Regions from separate parts of the Phycicoccus sp. Soil803 genome, predicted to be linked through region 2. Evidence: riboswitches for the same ligand, from Rfam matches in the RefSeq annotation. Region 2 holds a riboswitch; each other region holds the start of a gene.
What was found. Region 2 has a riboswitch for S-adenosylmethionine ahead of ASG95_RS08185 (aminotransferase class V-fold PLP-dependent enzyme). Riboswitches for the same ligand answer to the same signal wherever they lie in the genome.

Region 1 (4,630 bases), 1.3 Mb from region 2:
CCGTTGCTTCATGCCCCCGGAGAGCTCGTGCGGGTAGCGGTCCTCGAAGCCTTCGAGGCCGACCAACGCGAGGTTCTCGCGGGCTCGCTCGACCCGCTCGCCGCGGCCGAGCCCCTGCTGCTCGAGACCGAAGGTGACATTGGCCAGGGTCGTGCGCCAGGGGAAGAGCGCGTACTGCTGGAAGACGATCCCGCGGTCCAGCCCGGGACCGGTCACCTCCTCGCCGTCGACGAGGACGCTCCCCCGGGACGGCCGGCTGAGCCCTCCGAGGAGGTCCAGGAGAGTGGTCTTCCCGGAGCCGCTCGGGCCGACCAGGGTCAGGAACTCACCGCGCGGCACCTCCAGCGAGACGTCCTCGAGGGCCACGAGGGTGCGCGCCTGCGGTTGGTCGCGGGTGGGCCGCAGCGCGAACTCCTTGCTCACCCCCCTGAGCTCGATGTGCGCGCTCATGACGCGTCCTGGGCGAGCTCGTTGAACTCGTTGGTGTAGAGCTTGCTCGGCTGCAGCTCACCCGCGGTGAGGATGCCGCTGTCGACCAGCCACGGCTCCCAGCGGGTGAAGTCCTCGTCGCTGATCACGCCGCCCTTGCTGGGGATCCCTACGCTCTTCCAGTACTTGAGGTTGTCGGTCTTCTCGTTGCGTGCACGCTTCTCGATGATGCTCGTGAACCGGGCGATGACCTCCGCGCGAGGGGTGCTGCGCTCCCACTCGATCGCCTTCGCGACCCCGGTGACGAACTCCTTGGCGGCGGCAGGGTGCTTCGCGATGAAGTCGTCACGAAGCACGTACTGCCCGCCGTTGAAGGCGCCGAAGAGGGCGTAGTCGCTGAAGAGCGAGCGCAGCCCGCCCGTGGCGATGGCGTGGTCCTGGAGGACCCCGGAGAGCGTGCCCACGTCGACCTGCCCCCGCCGGACGGCCAGCTCGGTGTCGTTGGGCGGCAGCGGCACGAGCTGGACGCGGTCGATCTCCTGTGGCGTCAGCCCGTTCTTCTTCAGGTAGGTGTCAATCACTGCCTCGGCATGCGCGCCGAGGGTGTTGACCGCGATCTTCTTGCCGATCAGGTCCCGCGGGGTGCGGATCGGGCTGTCCTCCTTGACGTAGAAGCCGTTGAAGGACTTGGCGTCCTCGCCGTAGTAGTTCACGACGGCCTTGACCGGCGCCCCGGCCTTGATGAGCTTGACGACCGCGCCGGAGAAGGCACCGCCGACGTCGGTCTGGCCGGTCGCTGCCGACTGGATGTCCTGGGGACCGCTGGTGGTGTTGCCGACCCACTTGAGCCTGATGGTCGGGAAGTAGCCGAGGTCGGCCGCGAGCTCCTGCAGCCCGACCGCGTTGGCCGAGCCCTGGTATCGCACGGTCACCGGGCCCTTGCTCTCGGTGCTCGCCTCGCTCGAGGGCAGCGCGCAGGCCCCCACGAGGGTGAGCGGCAGGACTCCGGACGCCAACGCCACGAGCGGGCGGTGCGGGAGGGAGGAACGATATGTGGTGCGCATCAGGCCACCGCCTCACGCGGCTCGGCACCTGCGGCGACGAGCGAACGGCCGGCCACCGTGTCGAGGAAGACGGCGGTCACCTCGCGAAGCGGACGGTGGGCCACCTCGTCGATGAGCACCTCGCCGCCCTCCACCAGGGTGACGTGGTCCGCGAGGACGAACCAGCCGGGGGTGATGCTGCTCGGAGCCAGGCTCGCCAGCACGGGGCGCAGGGCGTAGTCGACGACGAGCACATGCGCCGGGGTGCCACCGGTCGCCACGGGCAGGACCACCTTGCCGCGCAGGGCGAACTGCGGGAGGAGGTCGAGGAAGGTCTTGAGGAGACCGCCATAGGCCGCCTTGTAGACCGGGGTCGAGACCACGACCGCGTCGGCCGCCTCGAGGGCCGCGACGGCGCGGGCGATGTCGGGGTCGTGGGCGTTGCCGCGCAGGAGCGGCTCGGCGGGGAGGTCGCGCAGGACGACCGGGACGACGACGTGGCCCGCTCGCTGCAGCTGGCGGGCGATGTCGGTGAGGACGGCGTCGGTCTTGGACGTTCGGTTGGGACTGCTGGAGATGGTGGCTATGACAGCCATGGGACAGGTCCTTTCGGGCATAGGTCATCACCGGTCCTGCGGCGGGATGCGCAGAACCGTTGCGGGAGAGCAGGATTCGTCAGAGGCCGTCGTCTGGATGCAACGACGGGCGCCGAGAGTCGAGGAGACGCGTCAGTGGTGACAGAGCGCGCTGGAGACCCTGAGCAGGTCGACGTGCCTGCGCAGGACACGGTGGCAGGAGCGATCGGCTCGCTGCCTGGATCCGTTGTCCTTCATGGGTTTTCCGTCCTCGTGGAGGCCCGAGAGCCGCGCGCTTGCGACAACCGTGCGATTGTCGCCAGGTCCTCACCCGGAGCACCCCGCCGCGAGTGGGAGGGTTGCCGTCCAGCAAGCCGGGGCTGTGCGCTGGAACTCGTGACCTGAGATGAAGGTAGCCCCTCAGGTATTACCTATCAAATAAGTAGGATATTGCTCTCGCATGCTGGGACGACGAAGGGCGTCCACGCACGAAATCGCATGCGTGGACGCCCTTTTCGAAGTCTCGGCCGAGCTCAGGCAGTGCTGACCTCGATGGCGATCTTGCCGCGCACGTGACCGGTCTGGCTCAGCTCGAAGGCCTTCGGCGTATCGGCCAGCTGGAACACCTCCGCCACGGGCACGGTCAGCTTGCCGTCGTCGGCGAGGTCGCCCAGCGCGGTCAGGTCCTCGGCGTTCGGCCGCACCCACGCGGAGATGCCACCGGCCTCGGCCACGGTCCCGTCGGCGATGGACCCGTGTCGGCCACCGTCTTTGAGGACCGCCTGGGTGGTCTCCAGCACGCCGCCGACGAAGTCGGCCACGACGTCCACGCCGTCGGGCGCCAGCTCACGGACCCGCTCGGCCAGCCCATCGGCATACGACACGGGCTCGACACCGAGCCCACGAAGGAACTCGTGGTTGCCCTCGGAGGCGGTGCCGATGACGCGCGCACCGAGCGCGCGGGCGATCTGGACCGCGAACAGGCCGACACCGCCTGCGGCGGCGTGGACCAGCACGGTCTCGCCTTCCCTGAGCCCCAACCGCGCCAGCAGCTGGTATGCCGTGAGGCCGGCGAGCGGGAGCCCGGCGGCCTGGTGCCAGTCGAGTGACTTCGGCTTGCGGGCGACGGTGCGCACCGGTGCGGTGACGAGCTCGGCGAACGTGCCGCCCTGCACCCAGTCCTTGCGGGCGTAGGCGATCACCTCGTCACCGACGGACCACTCGGGGGTGTCGAGACCCACGGCCTCGACGACTCCGGCGACGTCCCAGCCGGGGATCGCGGGGAAGCTCACGACCAGGAGTCCGTCGAGGTAACCCTTGGCCACCTTCCAGTCGACGGGGTTTACGCTCGCGCTGCGGACACGGATCAGCACCTCACCCGGACCGACCTTGGGGTCGGGCACATCGGTGAGCTGGAGGGTGTCGGGGTCGCCGTACTCGGCGTAGGTGATTGCCTTCATGCCCAGCGCAACTTCGTTGCACACGCGGGTATTCCGCGAATGCACCCGGGTGTGAGTTAGCCCGGGCGATCGGCTATGATCCTGCAGTCGCGACGGTCACCCGGGCTTCGGCACGAGGCCGCCGCGATCGCATGTCCGCCGCCACGGACGTGCGACACGGCCAGGTAGCTCAGTTGGTACGAGCGTCCGACTGAAAATCGGAAGGTCGGCGGTTCGACCCCGCCCCTGGCCACCACCGAAGCCGCAGGTCAGCACATCGCTGGCACTGCGGCTTCTCTGTGTGCCCACGGCCCCGAACGGACGCCGGACGCGCTGGCGCGATGAGCCCCATGTAGGGCGAATCGAGTGTTCGAGTGGGTTTCCACAGGCAGATGCAGCAAACTCGCTGTGTGCAGGATCCACAGCTCGGCCACCTCGGCGCGTCCCCCGGCGCCGATATCGGAGACCTCCGGGACCTCCGCCACGTCAGCAGCCTCGGCGACCTCAGCCGATGGCTCGTCGAGGCGTCGCCGGACGGCCTCTGGGTCTTCGACGACGAAGGTCACACCGTGCTGGCCAACGCCCGCATGGCGGCGATGCTCGGTCGCTCCCCCGAGGAGATGCCGGGGCTGTCGGTGTTCGAGACCCTCGACGAGGAGGGCCAGGCACAGTTCGAGCACCACCTGAAGGACCTGGAGACCAGCCGCGAGAGCGGCAGCAACCTCGAGTGCAGCCTGCTGCGCAAGGACGGCGAGCGGTTCTGGGCCCTGGTCAGCCACACCCCCATCAACGACGACGACGGCCACCACGTCGGGTGGCTGCACCGGGTGACGGAGTACAGCCACCAGCGTCGCCTCATCGACACCCTCCAGCGCCGCGAGACCCAGCTCGCCGAAGCCCAGCGGATCGCCAAGATCGGCAGCTGGGAGTGGGACGTCGTCAACGACGTCGTCACCTGGTCGGACGAGCTCTACCGGATCTACGGCGTCACCCCCGACGAGAGCTTTGTGCCCAACTACCAGGGTTTCCTCGACCGGATGCACCCTGATGACCGCGACGTGGCAGCCAACGCGGTCCAAGGGGCTCTGGAGGGGGATGGCCAGTTCGAGTTCGACGCCCGGATCTTCCGGGGAGACGGCTCGAT
Region 2 (4,630 bases):
CGACGGCACGTTGGCCTTGATCAGGCCGGTGACGACGTCCACGGACGGGCGCTGGGTCGCGAGCACGAGGTGGATGCCGGCGGCGCGGGCGAGCTGGGTGATGCGGACGATCGACTCCTCGACGTCCCGCGGTGCGACCATCATCAGGTCGGCTAGCTCGTCGACGATGACCAGCAGGTAGGGGTACGGGTGGATCGTCCGCTCCGACCCGGGCAGCGGCTTGACCTTGCCGGCCTTGACCGCCTTGTTGAAGTCGTCGATGTGCTTGAACCCGAACTGGGCGAGGTCGTCGTACCGGGTGTCCATCTCGCGGACCACCCAGGCCAGCGCCTCGGCGGCCTTCTTGGGGTTCGTGATGATCGGGGTGATGAGGTGGGGGATGCCCTCGTAGGCGGTGAGCTCCACCCGCTTGGGGTCGACCAGGACCATCCGCACCTCGTCGGGCGTCGCCCGCATGAGGATCGAGGTGATCATCGAGTTCACGAAGCTCGACTTGCCCGCGCCGGTGGCGCCTGCGACGAGCAGGTGGGGCATCTTGGCGAGGTTGGCGATGACGTAGCCGCCCTCGACGTCCTTGCCGACCCCCATGACCATCGGGTGCTCGTTGCCCCGCGCCGCCTGGCTGCGCAGGACGTCGCCGAGGCTGACCTTCTCGCGGTCGGCGTTGGGGATCTCGATGCCGATCGCCGACTTGCCCGGGATCGGGGAGAGGATGCGCACGTCCGCCGACGCGACGGCATACGCGATGTTCTTGGACAGTGCGGTGACCCGCTCCACCTTCGTGCCGCGGCCGAGCTCGACCTCGTAGCGGGTGACCGTCGGACCGCGGCTGAAGCCGGTGACCTGGGCGTCGATGTCGAACTGCTCGAGCACCTGGCTGAGCGACTCGACGACGCGGTCGTTGGCGGCGCTGCGGGTCTTGTGGGGCGAGCCGGGCTCGAGGATCGCGTTGTCGGGCAACGTGTAGGTGATGTCGCCGGCGAGCGCCAGCTGCTCCACGCGCTGCGGCAGCGGCGTCGTGGGCGGGGCCTCGAGGGCGGCCTTGACCTCGATCACGGGGCTCTTCGCCGGAGTCGACTCCGGGGCGAGGACGCCGGGACTGGTCGGGCGCTTCTCACCGGGACGGAACCGTCGGCCATCGGGGGCCACCAGGGCAGCCTGCTCGAACGCCTCGTCGCCCTCGAGCGGGCCCTCCGGGTCGATCACCCGGCGGCGACGCTTCGGCTTCTCCTCGGCGACCTCCTCGGGCGCGGAGGCTCCGTCGTCGAGGTGGCCACGGTGCAGGAGGTGGTCGCGCAGCTCGGTGAGGCGCGTCGGGATCATGTGGACCGGGGTCGCGGTCATGACCAGCAGGCCGAAGAAGCCCAGCATCAGCAGGATCGGCACGGTGCCGTAGACCGACACCGCCGCCTCCAGCGGGCTGGAGGCCAGGAAGCCGATGATGCCGCCACCGTCACGCATGCCGTCGGCGCCCTGGGGCGGGGTCGGGATGTCCGCGGCGACGTGGGCCAGGCCGGCGGCTGCGAACGCGAGCGCACCCAGGCCCACCCCGATGCGGGAGTTGGCCGAGTCCTCCTGCGGCGCGCGCAGGAAGCGGATGCCCAGGAAGAGCAGGGCGAGCGGCACGGCATACGCGACGCGCCCGAAGGTGCCCGCGACGACGGCGTGCACGATGTCACCGAGCGCGCCCTCGAAGGCCCACCACTCACGGGCGGCCACGAGGATCGACAGCCCGATGAGGAAGAACCCGAGCCCGTCACGGCGATGCTCGGGCTCGAGCTCACGGGCGCTGGTGCCGACCCGGCGCACGGCGCCACCGGCCACGTGCGCCATGCCCATCCAGGTGCCCCGGACCGCGCGCAGGGGCAGCGGCAGCCCGCCCCCCTTGGTCTTGCCACGGGCGGAGGTCTTGCGGGGTGCACTGGTCTTGCGGTTGGCGGGGCGTGTTGCGCTGCCCCGGCTCCCGGTCGAGCGCGACCCTGCTGCTGATCGTGCGGAGGTGGACGGACGTGTCGCCATGCTCCGCAGGCTACGCGAAGGTCACACCGGAAACACGCGTCACACGCGTATCACTGCCGGGCAATCTGCCCCGGCCGCCCCTCATCCGAACGGTCGACATCTGGTCGCGATTGGGTCGCACGGGCCGCTTTCCCCTTACCAAGAGGTGACCGCAGGTGACACGCTCAGCAGTGCGTCTGGCGGGGCCTGCGCCGACGACCAGCAATGGTCGTCGGCGCAGGCGCGCATCGAGGGGGAACCGGTCGCGGGGACCGGCCAGGCCGACCCCCCGCCAGGCCACGGAGCCGACCGCTCGAGTCCGCGCGGTCCATGTCTCAGATGACGGGAACCTGCGCCCACAGGGTGGCTCGTCCCCGTGTCGACGCCCTACCCTCGACACCAGGTCATGAGTGTCAGCGCGAAGCCCCGGCTTGCTGACCAGCAACCCTCCTCCGCGGTGGGGTGCTCCGGGTGACGACCGGGCCGTCTGCACCCGCAGCCGGCAAGCGCGGACCCGTGAGCACTCTCGGGTCCCACCCGGACCAGGAGCACCCCTCATGTCGATCGCGAGCACCCCGCCCCCCGCCTTCCGCCGGAGCGCGCCCCTCGCCCACGCCCGCACGCACCTGCGCCCCGTGCCGGACGCGCGCACGTGGGGCGAGGTCGGGCCGCTGCCCGCCGTCGTCTCCGAGGCGCTGCCGGTGCCGACCCTCGACGGCACGGTGGACTACGCCAACTTCGACCACGCCGCCTCGACCCCGGCCCTGGTCAGCGTCAAGGCAGCCGTCGACAGCGCGCTGCGCACCTACTCCTCGGTGCACCGCGGCAACGGCTGGGCCTCCCGCGTGACCTCCTCCTGGTACGAGCAGGCCCGCGCCGAGGTGCGCGCCTTCGTCGGGGCGCGCGAGGGCGACGAGGTCGTCTTCACCCGCAACAGCACCGACTCGTTCAACCTGCTGGCCCGCTGCCTGCCCCGCGACACCCACGTCTTCGTCTTCGAAACCGAGCACCACGCGGCCCTCCTGCCGTGGGCGCCCAAGCGGACCCACCGCCTCCCGGTGCCCGGGAGTGTCGGCGACGCGGCGGTCCTGCTGCGGACGGCGCTGCGTGAGCACCCCGGCCGGCACAAGCTGGTCGTCCTCGCTGGTGCCTCCAACGTCACCGGCGAGATCTGGCCGATCCGCGAGCTCGCGGCGATCGCGCGCCGCGGTGGTGCCCGGGTCGTCCTCGACGCGGCGCAGTACGCCCCGCACCGCCCGGTCGACCTCGACGACCTCGGCGTGGACTACCTGGTGCTGTCGGGGCACAAGCTCTACGCGCCCTTCGGCGCCGGGGTGCTGGCCGGCCGGGCCGACTGGCTCGACGCGGCCGCCCCCTACCTGGCCGGCGGCGGGGCCACCAAGGCGGTGACCACCCGTGGGGTCGTGTGGCAGGACGGTGCGGCCCGCCACGAGGCCGGCAGCCCCAATGTCATCGGCGCGGTCGCCCTCGCCGCGGCCTGTCACAGCCTGCGGTCGCACGCCGAGGCGATCGAGGCCCACGAGGCCGCCCTCGGGAAGCGACTGCTCGACGGCCTGGCCGCCATCGACGGCGTCGAGACCTACTCGCTGTTCGCGGCCGACCACGAGCGGGTGGCCGTCGCGACCTTCACCGTCGACGGCGTCGAGTCGTCGCTGGTCTCCGCCGCCCTGTCCGCAGAGCACGGGATCGGCGTCCGGGACGGCAAGTTCTGCGCGCACCTGTGCGTCGACGCCCTGCTCGACGACCCGTATGCCGCGGCGTCCACGACCGCGGTCCGCGCCAGTGTCGGCCTGGCCACGACGGCCGAGCACGTCGACCGGCTGCTCGCCGCCGTGGCCGAGCTCGCCGAGCACGGCCCGCGGGCCGAGTACGTCGAGGGACCGCAGGGCTGGGTGCCGGTCAACGACCCGCGCGCCCTGGACGTCGCCCGCCCCTGGTAGCCGCCCCCGCGGCATACCTAACCTCATCTTTATCGGGTGACCCGATAAACGTCGGCTTCACCCCGGAACCGTTCCGTGGTGAAGCCGGCGTTTGTCCCTAGACCCGATAAAGGTGATTCGCGGGCTAGGCCTGGATGACGACCGGGATGATCATCGGGCGGCGCCGGATCTTGCCGCCGACCCAGCCGCCGATGGCCCGGCGCATGACCTGCTCGAGCTGGTGGGAGTCGGTGACGCCGTTGCCGGTCGCCTCCGCCAGCGCCTGCTCGATCTTGGGACGCACCTGGCTGAAGATCTCGTCGTCCTCGGCGAAACCGCGTGCCTGGATCTCCGGGCCCGCCGCGATCTTGCCGGTCGCGGCGTCGATCACGACGATGACGGAGATGAAGCCCTCGTCGCGCAGGATGCGACGGTCCTTGAGCAGCGCCTCGTCGAACTCGCCCACCGACGACCCGTCGACGTAGACGTAGCCGCACGGCACGGCCCCGACGATGCGGGCGACGCCGTCGACCAGGTCGACGACCACCCCGTCCTCGGCCAGCACGACCTGCTCACGCGGCACGCCGGTCTGGACGGCGAGCTCGGCGTTGGCGACCAGGTGGCGCCACTCACCGTGCACCGGCATCACGTTGCGGGGCTTGACGATGTTGTAGCAGTAGAGCAGCTCGCCG
Region 3 (4,630 bases), 1.1 Mb from region 2:
CGGGTCGAGGGTGCCCACGAGCAGTTCCTGCACCTGCAGTCGCTGGGCGTCGACACCACCAAGGGCTCGGTCGGGCGACGGGACGCCAAGGTGACCACGAGCAGCTGGCACAAGAACTTCGGCGACGCCTTCAACTCGGTGCGACTGCTCGACGTCGAGCACCCGTCCGGCACCGCCCTGCACACCGGCGCCGACAGCCCGGGGTGGGTGGAGCTGTCCTTCAAGAAGCCGGTCGACCTGCGGCGGGTGCGCCTGCGCAACGTCTCCGGGTCCACCGCACGGCGGCTCCGGGGGGTCCGGGTGCTCGTCGAGGGACCGGACGGGTGGGTCGTCGTCTACGACCACCTCGCCCGGGTGGACCAGCTGCGCCAGACCCTCGCCGCGCCCGCCAGCAACGGCGCGTCGCCCGAGCTCAGCGCCCTGCTGCCGATCCTCGGCGACACGTTCGGCGGCTTCTACGAGGAGGCCCGCAAGGCCCTCGACGCCCTCACCGACGTGCCCGACCAGCAGCGCTCGGCCTTCCGCACCGTGGTCACGCACGCCCTCCTCGCCGACCGGGCGATGGAGTGGACCGTGCATGGCCCGCAGCGGTGCTTCCGGTTCTGGACCGAGCAGGAGAAGGTCCGCTACATCGGGTCGGCCGTCGAGATCACCGACGCGCTGGCCAGCCTCACCCCGCACGTCTGCTTCGGGTTCGGGGCGGCGCTCTCCGTCGTCCGCGACGGCGCGCTGATCCCCCACGACGACGACCTCGACATCATCATCGCCTTCGACCCCCACGAGGCCAGCACCCTGGCCGAGGGCCTCGCCCTGGTCGAGCAGCACCTGCGGCCGCTCGGGTTCACCGTGACCGGCAACTTCTCGGCGCACCGCCACGTGCGCAAGCCGGGCGCGAAGCACGTCGACGTCTTCGTCGGGCTCTTCGAGGGCGACGTCGTGTCCTGGTACCCGGGCGCCCGCGGGGCGCTCACCAGGGACATGATGTTCCCGGCCTCGAGCGCTCCCCTGATGGGCGTCACCTGCCCGTTGCCCCGCAACCCGCTCGTCTACCTCGAGCGGCTCTATGGCGCCGGGTGGCGGCACCCCGACCCCAACTTCCGGCACACCTGGGACCGGTCGGCCTACGCCGACCTGGCCGGTGGCCGCAAACCCGCCACCACCGGCAGCTGACGACCGAGCCACGACCGTGCCCGCCACCCCTCGGGGTGGCGGGCACCGTCATGGCAGCGGCTGAGTCGCCGACCTCAGGCGCCCTTGGCGGCGATGAAGCCCTGCTCGAGGTCGGCGATGATGTCGTCGATGTGCTCGATCCCGACGGCCAGGCGCACCAGCCCGGGCGTGACGCCGGCCTTGAGCCGGTCGCCGTCCGGACCCTGCGAGTGGGTGGTCGACGCCGGGTGGATCGCGAGCGACCGCACGTCACCGATGTTGGCGACGTGGCTGTGCAGGACGAGCGACTCGACGAACCGGCGACCCGCCTCGACCCCGCCGGCGATCTCGAACGCGAGCACGGCACCGGCGCCACGCGGCGTGTACTTCTGCGCCTTGGCATAGGACTCGTGGTCGGGCAGCGAGGCCCAGACGACCTGCTCCACCTGCTCGTGTCCCTGGAGGAAGGCCGCCACCTTGTGGGTGTTCTCGAGGTGCCGCTCGAGGCGCAGGCTCAACGTCTCGATGCCCTGGGCGATGAGGAAGGCGTTGAACGGCGAGATCGCCGGACCGAGGTCGCGCAGCAGCTGCACCCGGGCCTTGAGGATGAAGGCCAGGTTGGCGCCCAACGGGCTGCCGACGCCGAGGTCCCGCGCGAAGACCAGCCCGTGGTAGCTCTCCTCCGGCGTGTTGTAGTTGGGGAACTTCTCCGGGTCGGCGCCGAAGTCGAAGGTGCCGCCGTCGACGATCACCCCGGCGATCGAGGTGCCGTGCCCGCCGAGGTACTTGGTGGCGGAGTGCAGGACGATGTCGGCACCCCACTCCAGCGGCCGGATGAGGAACGGCGTGGCGATCGTGTTGTCCACGACGAGGGGGACGCCGGCCTCGTGGGCCGCGGCCGCCACGGCCTCGATGTCCAGGACCTCCGACTTGGGGTTGGAGATGGTCTCGCCGAAGAACAGCTTGGTGTTGGGCTGGACCGCCGCCTTCCACGAGGCGATGTCGTTGGGGTCCTCGACGAAGGTCACCGCGATCCCGAACTTCGGCAGTGTGTGCTTCAGCAGGTTGAAGGTGCCGCCGTAGAGGCTGGGGCTCGCGACGACGTGGTCGCCGGCCTCCGCGATGTTGAGGATCGCGAGCGTCTCGGCGGCCTGGCCCGAGGCGACCAGGAGCGCGCCGACACCACCCTCGAGCGAGGCGACGCGCTGTTCGACCGCGTCCTGCGTGGGGTTCATGATGCGGGTGTAGATGTTGCCGAACTCCTTGAGCGCGAACAGGTTCGCCGCGTGCTCGGTGTCCTTGAAGACGTACGACGTGGTCTGGTAGATCGGCAGGGCGCGGGCGCCCGTGGCGGCGTCCGGCTCCTGTCCGACGTGGACCTGGCGGGTCTCGAACGACCAGTTGGTGGAGCTCATCTGAAGTTCCTTCACTCTCGTGTGCCGCGCTGCGACGTCGGGGCCCGTATGCCGGTGGGTCCCGATCGAGACTGGCTGACCGAGCTGCTGGTGCCACCTCCGCTGAGGGTGCACCGGCGACACCGCCGGAGACGGTGCGGGACACGTGGTGGGTCTCCCGCGCTTGCGGCCGGCAACCGGTGCCGTCCGCCAGGTCTTCACCCGGGGCACCCCACCGCGGAGGAGGGTTGCCGGCCAGCGAGCCGGGGCTTGTCGCTGACACTCATGACCTACTCGGGAGCGTACGCCGCGGCGGTGAGCGCCCGGCATACCCATCTCTCATCGCGGACGATGTGGATCCGACGCACCCGGAACGCCGGAGCGCTCCTCACGGAGCCGCTTCGCCTCGTCCTCCTCCTCGCCCTGGAGATGGTCGCGCAGCGCTTCCGCCCCGCCCACGCCTCCCGACGCCGCCTCAGCGCTCCACCCACCCAGCAGCATGGTGCGCGAGCGCGCGGGGTCGCGGGTCGCGAGCGCGAGGTCGTCGAGCCACCGGACCCGCACCGCGTGCTGGGCGCGTCCTGCCACCTGCTCGGCGAGCCAGTGGGCGGCCGCGGTGGGCGAGCTCGCCGTGGAGAGGGTGCGGGTCGGCCGGAACGGGCGCAGCGGGCGCTTGCCTCCGGTGCGGCCCACCTGGCGGAGCTCTGCGACCGCCGCGAGCCTCAGCCGCTCACTGGTGGTGTGACGCAGCAGGCGGCGCTCGGTGCGGGTGGCCGCCGCCCGGGCCGCGGGGTTGGTCGCGAGCGCACCCCGCTTGAGCACCGCCGACGCCCGACCGGTGGCCATCGCCGTCGCCGACAGGCCGATCGACGTCCAGTCGCCGTCGCCGTAGGCCACCTTCACCGCCGTGTCGGTGAGCGCCCTCGTCGCCCCGGCGGCCCCGGCAACCACCCCGACGGCTTTGGTGGCCGGCGTGGGCACCAGCGCGATCGACCCCGCCATGCCCTCGACCCCGCCGGCGGCTCGGCTCAGCCCGGTCAGGGCGTCGTAGACGCGTGAGTCGGCGAGCCCGTCCTCGACGAGCTGGCGGAGCACCGCGGCACAGCGGCGGTCGGCCTCGTCGAACTGGCGCCAGGCCTCGGCGTGCCGGCGCTCGGCGTCCTGCGCCCGCTCGAGCTCGGCGACCTCCCGGCAGTGCAGCGCCCCGGCGGTCGCGCGCTGCGCGGGGTCGGCGGACTGCTCGGCCTCGACGCGGGCGGTGCCGAGGGCCACCGCCCGCGGATGGGCGATGGTGTGCTCGGCCACGGCCGCACCGACCACCTGCTGGGCGTGCTCGAGGGCGGCAGCCAGCGGACGCAGGGCCGCTGCGGACACGCCGTGCCGGCGACCCACCGAGACCAGCAGGGCGGCGGCGGCGTGCGAGCGCGTGGCGAAGGCCTCCCCCGCCGGACTGTCCCAGCTCACGTCGGGACCGGCCAGCCCGCGCAGGATCTCGGCGCGGGTGAGGAGCAGCTCACTCTGACCCTGGAGTCGGTCGGCCAGCGCCCGCACGGTCGCGGGGTCGCCGTCCAGCGCCCGCAGGACCATCACTGCTCAGCTGCCGGGTCGAGCCACCCGCCGACCTCGAGCTCCACCTCGGCGTAGAGCCGTCCGGCGTCGGTGACGCAACCCGCCAGGTCGTCGAGCTCGCGGCCGAGCACCTGGCGCTGGTGCTCGAAGTCCCCGAGCACCGCCGCCAGGGCCCCGGCGCTGTCGCCCGGACCGAGCCCCCACGCCTGCTCGGCGGCGCTGGTCGCCTGCCACTGCAGGTCTGCGCCGACCTCGGTGAGGGAGCGGCCGAGGTCGGCGAGGATCTCGGGGTCCACCTCGATGCTGGTCATCCACCGAGGGTAGGCAGGTGCCCAGCGCGGCCCGTCGAGTTGTCCACAGGCCACCGAGCCTGTGGCGAGGGGTGCTCGCGCGGGCGTCAGGGACGCATGTTGTGATGGGCCCATGACCATCTCCGGCGACTACGCAGCCAGCCCCACGAAGTGGGTCCGCACCCAGGTCGAGAAGATCGAGCAGGCGGGCACCACCCGCGCCGTCGA
Region 4 (4,630 bases), 1.1 Mb from region 2:
CCTTGGCCGGAGCAGCCTTCGCCGCCTTGGTGGCGGTCTTGGCCGCGGTCGCCTTGGCCGGGGCCTTCTCCTCGGCCTTGGCCTCGACCTTGGTCGCGGTCTTGGTCGCCGCGGCGGTCTTGGGGGCAGCCTTCTTGGCCGGCGCGGTGGCCGTCTTCTTGCGGGTGCTGGTCGCAGCCACCGCACGCGAGGCGGTCGCCGAGTCGAGGGTCACGTGGATCCCCTGCTCGTCCAGCGAACGCAGCACGGCCTTCATCCTCTTCGGGGCGATCTCGGCCCCCTCGAGGGCGTCACGCAGCTGCGCGCTGTCCACGGAGCCGTTGGTACGGCCCTGCTTGAGCAGCTTCTGCAGCGCGGGGTGGGAGAACTCCTGGGGGAGAGACGGTGCGGGGCTCGCAGCCTTCTTGGACACAGGCGACACGGACTACCTTTCGTCGCGGACTCGCGGCACGGCGCACGTCATCACAGCCATGCTTTGAGGGGATGTCTGTGACAACAACGGCGGGAGTGGAAGTATTGCGGAGACCGCTCGGGCTGACCCGTCGAGACCTCGTTGGTGACATTGTAAAACGAGATGCCCCCAGATCCCGCATCGGCGCCACGGATGACGCCGATGGTCGCGGCGACACCGGTGGTCGACGGCAGGAGCGGGCCGATCGGACTGCTTGGTCAGTCGTCAGCCTTGACGGCCAGCACCGGGCAGGAGGCATCGAGCAGGATGCGCTGGGCGTTGGAGCCCAGGATCAGCTTGCCGACCGGGGTGCGTCGACGCAGCCCGATGACGATGAAGTCGGCGTTCTCCTCCTCGGCGACCGCGATGAGGTCCTCGGCCGGTTCGTTGCCCCGCACCAGCTGGCGCACCTCGTGCTCCAGACCCTCCTCGTCGAGCTCGCCCTGGATGCGCCTGAGCTCGGTCTCGAAGCGGTTGGCCTCCTCACCGTCGAAGTCGCGCCCACCACGCTGGGAGTTGATGACGATGAGCTTCGACTTGCGAAGCAGGGACTCGTCAGCAGCGCGACGCAGGGCCGCGCGACCTTCCTTCGTCGGGACGTATCCAACAACGATGGCCACGGGGGACCTCCTACGGTCTCTTGGTCGGCCGAGATTCGGCCGGGGCACTGTCGACCGGAGCCTCGTTGCTCCGACCAGGTGCCTGAGCGGCGGCAGCCGCTGCGCCGACCGTACCGGAAATCCCCGGGTCAGGCAGGGCCAGCGAGCACCTTCGCCACGATCGCACCGACCTGCTCGATCTCGATCAGGAAGCCGTCGTGGCCGTAGTCGGAGTGGACCGTGTGAAGCGCCGTCCCGGGGACCGCGTCGGCGATCTCGTGCGACAGCCTCGGGGGGTAGAGCCGGTCCGAGTCGACGGCCACCACGACGAGGTCGGCGGTCACCCGCTCGAGCGCTGCCGCCACTCCCCCACGACCGCGACCGATGTCGTGCGAGTTCATCGCCTCGGTGAGGACCACGTAGGAGTTCGCGTCGAAGCGGCCGGCCAGCTTGCCGGCGTGGTGGTCGAGGTAGGACTCCACGGCATACCGACCGCGGCCACCCAGCGGGTCCTCGGATTGCTGCGGCTGGCGACCGAAGCGCTCGTGCAGCTCGAGCTCGCTGCGGTAGGTGACGTGCGCGATGCGCCGGGCGATCCCCAGCCCGGTCTCGGGCCCGGTGACGTGCTCGTAGTAGTCGCCGCCGTGGAAGTGCGTGTCGGCGCGGATGGCCAGCAGCTGGGCCTGGCACCAGCCGATCTGCTCCGCGGTCGCGTATGCCGTGCTGGCCAGCACGATCGCCGTGCCGACCCGCTCGGGGTGGGTGACGGCCCACTCGAGCGCACGCATGCCCCCCATCGAGCCGCCGAGGACCGTGTGCCAGCGGTCGACCCCGAGGGCGTCGGCCAGCAGGGCCTCGGTCTGCACCTGGTCGCGGACCGTGATGAACGGGAAGCGGCTGCCCCACGGCCTGCCGTCCGGCGCGGGGCTCGAGGGCCCGGTGCTGCCCTGGCAGCCGCCCAGCACGTTGGCGGCCACGACGAAGTAGCGGTCGGAGTCGAGGGGCTTGCCCGGCCCGACGAGGCCGTCCCACCACCCGGGGGTGGGGTGACCGGGACCGGTCGGCCCGTCGACGTGGCTGTCCCCGGTGAGGGCGTGCTCCACGAGGACGGCGTTGTCGCCGGCGGCGTTCAGCTCGCCCCAGGTCTCGTAGGCCACCCGGACAGCGGGCAGCACACCCCCGCGCTCGAGCTCGACCGCGCCGAGGTCGACGAACTGGCGTCGGCCGACCGGGTCGCCGTCCCGCCACGCCCCGGAGGTGGCCTGTGGTGGGGAGGTCGTGGTCATCGAAACTGCTCCTGTGGCGCTCGCGCTTGCCGCCCAGGTGAGGGTCGGCCGGGTCTTCACCCGGGGCACCCCACCGCGAGGAGGGTTGCCGCCCAGCAAGCCGGGGCTTGGCGCTGGGACTCATAACCTGCCGCTCATCATACGAGGCGGGCCCCCCGCTGTCCGCCGCGTCCGCTGCGTGGACGTGCGCACCGTCGGCCACCACGGCTCGCTCGCTCACCCCGCCCGTGCGTCGTCTCGAGCGACCCCGCCGCCCGGGCGGACCCCGAGATCGAGCATCCGCTCGAGCAGCAGCGCCAACCGGTAGCCGGGCGAGGCCTCCAGCGCGCGCTCCAGGCAGGTCCTCGCCAGCGCGCCGTCGCCCAGCCACCACGCAAGGTTCGCCAGCACCGTGAGCGGGGCCGCGGCATGCTCGTCGGGGACGGCCCTGACCAGGTGCTGGAGCCGGACCAGGTGTCGCCTCCCCGCCAGCGCCGCACCCTGGTCGCGACGATCGGTGTCCGGCCGAGGTAGGCAGGTGCGCACTGCATCGACCACGTCGGGCGACAGGCAGTCCGCAGGCAGCGACCCCGGGCACAGCCACGCCACCAGGGCGTCGCGGAGCTCGAGGTCCCGGAGGCTGTCGACGAGCAGCGCGACCTGGTCGGGACGCAACGCCTCCACCGTCAGCTGGTCGTCCCCGGTGCCCCGGAGCCCCAGCGCCAGAGCCCAGGCGGACAACGCCTCGAACCGGTGCGCAGCCCGGCCCAGGCCCCGGCCGTTGCCGGTGCGCTCGGCCCGGGCGGTGCCGTGGCCGGGCGGAGCGCCCGGCCCGGGCGGTCCGCTCGGCGCGGGCGGTCCGCTCGGCGCGGGCGGTCCGCTCGGCGCGGGCGGTCCGCTCGGCCACGGCAGCCGCCACGGGCCCGGCGCGATCGGGGTCTGCGGCCACCAGGGCCGCGAGCGCTCCCCGACCGGGCAGCGGCGCGACACCGATGCCGACGAACTCGGCCACCGCGGGCGTGTCAGCCGGTGCAGGGACCGGCGAACCACCGGCAGGACAGCACCCCGAGACGCAGTCGACGGCGAACCACCGGCCGTCCCGCACCACCACCCGGTCGAGCACCTGCACCCCCGCCCGGAGCAGGTGACCGCGGACCGCGTCGAGCGCAGGCCGGCCCGCGCCCCTGCGCGTCTCGTAGGCGACGAGCAGGACCGCATCAGGCTCCTCGTGCAGCAGCGGCGGGACCAGCATCCGCGACGCCTCGTCAGCCGTTGCAGCCGTGGGCAGGTCGACCCGCTCGACCAGGACGACGGCCCGGTCGCGGAGCGCGACGACGACCAGCGAGTCGTGCGGGTGGTAGCCGAGCTGGTAGGGCAGGACGGCGACGACGTCGCCGGGGCTGCGCAACCTGATGGAGTTCATGCGGCCCACCGTGCCCGTCCGTGCGGTCACCCGACACCGTCGTGCCGCAGCCCTGTGGACAGGACGGCTCAGGGCGCACCCCTGTGCACCGCGAAGGGGCGGTACGGCGCCGGATCCGCGCCGTACCGCCCCTTCGAGCCGCTGGGACCAGAGGCCCCGCGTCGCACTACCGCAGGACGTCGCCCTGGACGGTCTCGCGCGCGGCCGCGCCCTTGGCAGTCGGGTCCAGCCGCTCCCACGCGAGGAACGACTCGGTCTCGTTGACCACGGTCGCCGCGATCCACGAGACGACGACCGCGTCGTCGGCCAGCCCGAACACCGACAGGGCCAGCTCGGGGACCAGGTCGATCGGGGACACGACGTAGGCGACCGCCCCGAGGACCATCAGCAGCCGCCCGCGGGTGGTCCCGGCATACTCACCGCGGAAGGTGGCCGCGAACAGCCTGGGCAGGCTCATCAGACGTTCGCCCATGCCGGGCGACCCGGGACGGGTGGCGGTACGCACCGCGGTGGCGATGGTGCGCAGGGCACCGAATCGGTTCATGGGCATGGACGTCCTCCTTGCTCCCGGACGCCAGCTGGCCCGGACACGGTGCCAACGACCCGAGGGCCGTGGTGATTCCCACGCAGCGCCGCGAGCACGCTCAGATCCCGGTGTTCCTGCGGGGGAACTCGTGCCGGGCGTGGTCGGCGATCTTCTTGAGGAGGAACCCGTCGAGACCGGCTCCCAGGACGCCGCCGATGACCGGGACTCCCTTGCCGAACCTGGTCAGCGTCTTCTTGCCGGCGGTCGACAGCAGCCGGAAGCCGACCGCCTTGTTGACCACCATCATCGCCGGACCCGGCAAGCGCTGGGCCGCGAGGTTGGCGAGGCGTCCGGTCGAGGCCACGC

Region 1: it holds a riboswitch for S-adenosylmethionine, as region 2 does, so the genes downstream of both, ASG95_RS22290 (putative leader peptide) here and ASG95_RS08185 (aminotransferase class V-fold PLP-dependent enzyme) in region 2, are expected to answer to the same signal.
Region 3: it holds a riboswitch for S-adenosylmethionine, as region 2 does, so the genes downstream of both, ASG95_RS13105 (bifunctional o-acetylhomoserine/o-acetylserine sulfhydrylase) here and ASG95_RS08185 (aminotransferase class V-fold PLP-dependent enzyme) in region 2, are expected to answer to the same signal.
Region 4: it holds a riboswitch for S-adenosylmethionine, as region 2 does, so the genes downstream of both, ASG95_RS13030 (homoserine O-acetyltransferase) here and ASG95_RS08185 (aminotransferase class V-fold PLP-dependent enzyme) in region 2, are expected to answer to the same signal.

The regions. Positions count from the first base shown of each region.
Region 1 covers NZ_LMST01000001.1:513,420-518,049, reverse strand. The annotation lists gene ASG95_RS02415 (ABC transporter ATP-binding protein) at 1-450, opposite strand, end outside; gene ASG95_RS02410 (ABC transporter substrate-binding protein) at 447-1,493, opposite strand; gene ssuE (NADPH-dependent FMN reductase) at 1,493-2,068, opposite strand; gene ASG95_RS22290 (putative leader peptide) at 2,201-2,305, opposite strand; SAM riboswitch class IV at 2,335-2,449, opposite strand; gene ASG95_RS02400 (NADP-dependent oxidoreductase) at 2,581-3,507, opposite strand; tRNA gene ASG95_RS02395 (tRNA-Phe) at 3,666-3,742, shown strand; gene ASG95_RS02390 (response regulator) at 3,897-4,630, shown strand, end outside.
Region 2 covers NZ_LMST01000001.1:1,784,026-1,788,655, reverse strand. The annotation lists gene ASG95_RS08190 (DNA translocase FtsK) at 1-2,019, opposite strand, end outside; SAM riboswitch class IV at 2,401-2,513, shown strand; gene ASG95_RS08185 (aminotransferase class V-fold PLP-dependent enzyme) at 2,556-3,959, shown strand; gene ASG95_RS08180 (ribonuclease J) at 4,084-4,630, opposite strand, start outside.
Region 3 covers NZ_LMST01000001.1:2,856,417-2,861,046, forward strand. The annotation lists gene ASG95_RS13100 (hypothetical protein) at 1-1,170, shown strand, start outside; gene ASG95_RS13105 (bifunctional o-acetylhomoserine/o-acetylserine sulfhydrylase) at 1,245-2,564, opposite strand; SAM riboswitch class IV at 2,719-2,834, opposite strand; gene ASG95_RS13110 (hypothetical protein) at 2,883-4,130, opposite strand; gene ASG95_RS13115 (hypothetical protein) at 4,130-4,423, opposite strand; gene ASG95_RS13120 (nitroreductase family deazaflavin-dependent oxidoreductase) at 4,536-4,630, shown strand, end outside.
Region 4 covers NZ_LMST01000001.1:2,836,842-2,841,471, forward strand. The annotation lists gene ASG95_RS13020 (RNA polymerase sigma factor) at 1-412, opposite strand, end outside; gene ASG95_RS13025 (universal stress protein) at 670-1,071, opposite strand; gene ASG95_RS13030 (homoserine O-acetyltransferase) at 1,200-2,336, opposite strand; SAM riboswitch class IV at 2,354-2,464, opposite strand; gene ASG95_RS20930 (DUF4192 family protein) at 2,553-3,305, opposite strand; partial or broken gene ASG95_RS22435 (DUF4192 domain-containing protein) at 3,193-3,738, opposite strand; gene ASG95_RS13040 (YkvA family protein) at 3,905-4,288, opposite strand; gene ASG95_RS13045 (EcsC family protein) at 4,383-4,630, opposite strand, start outside.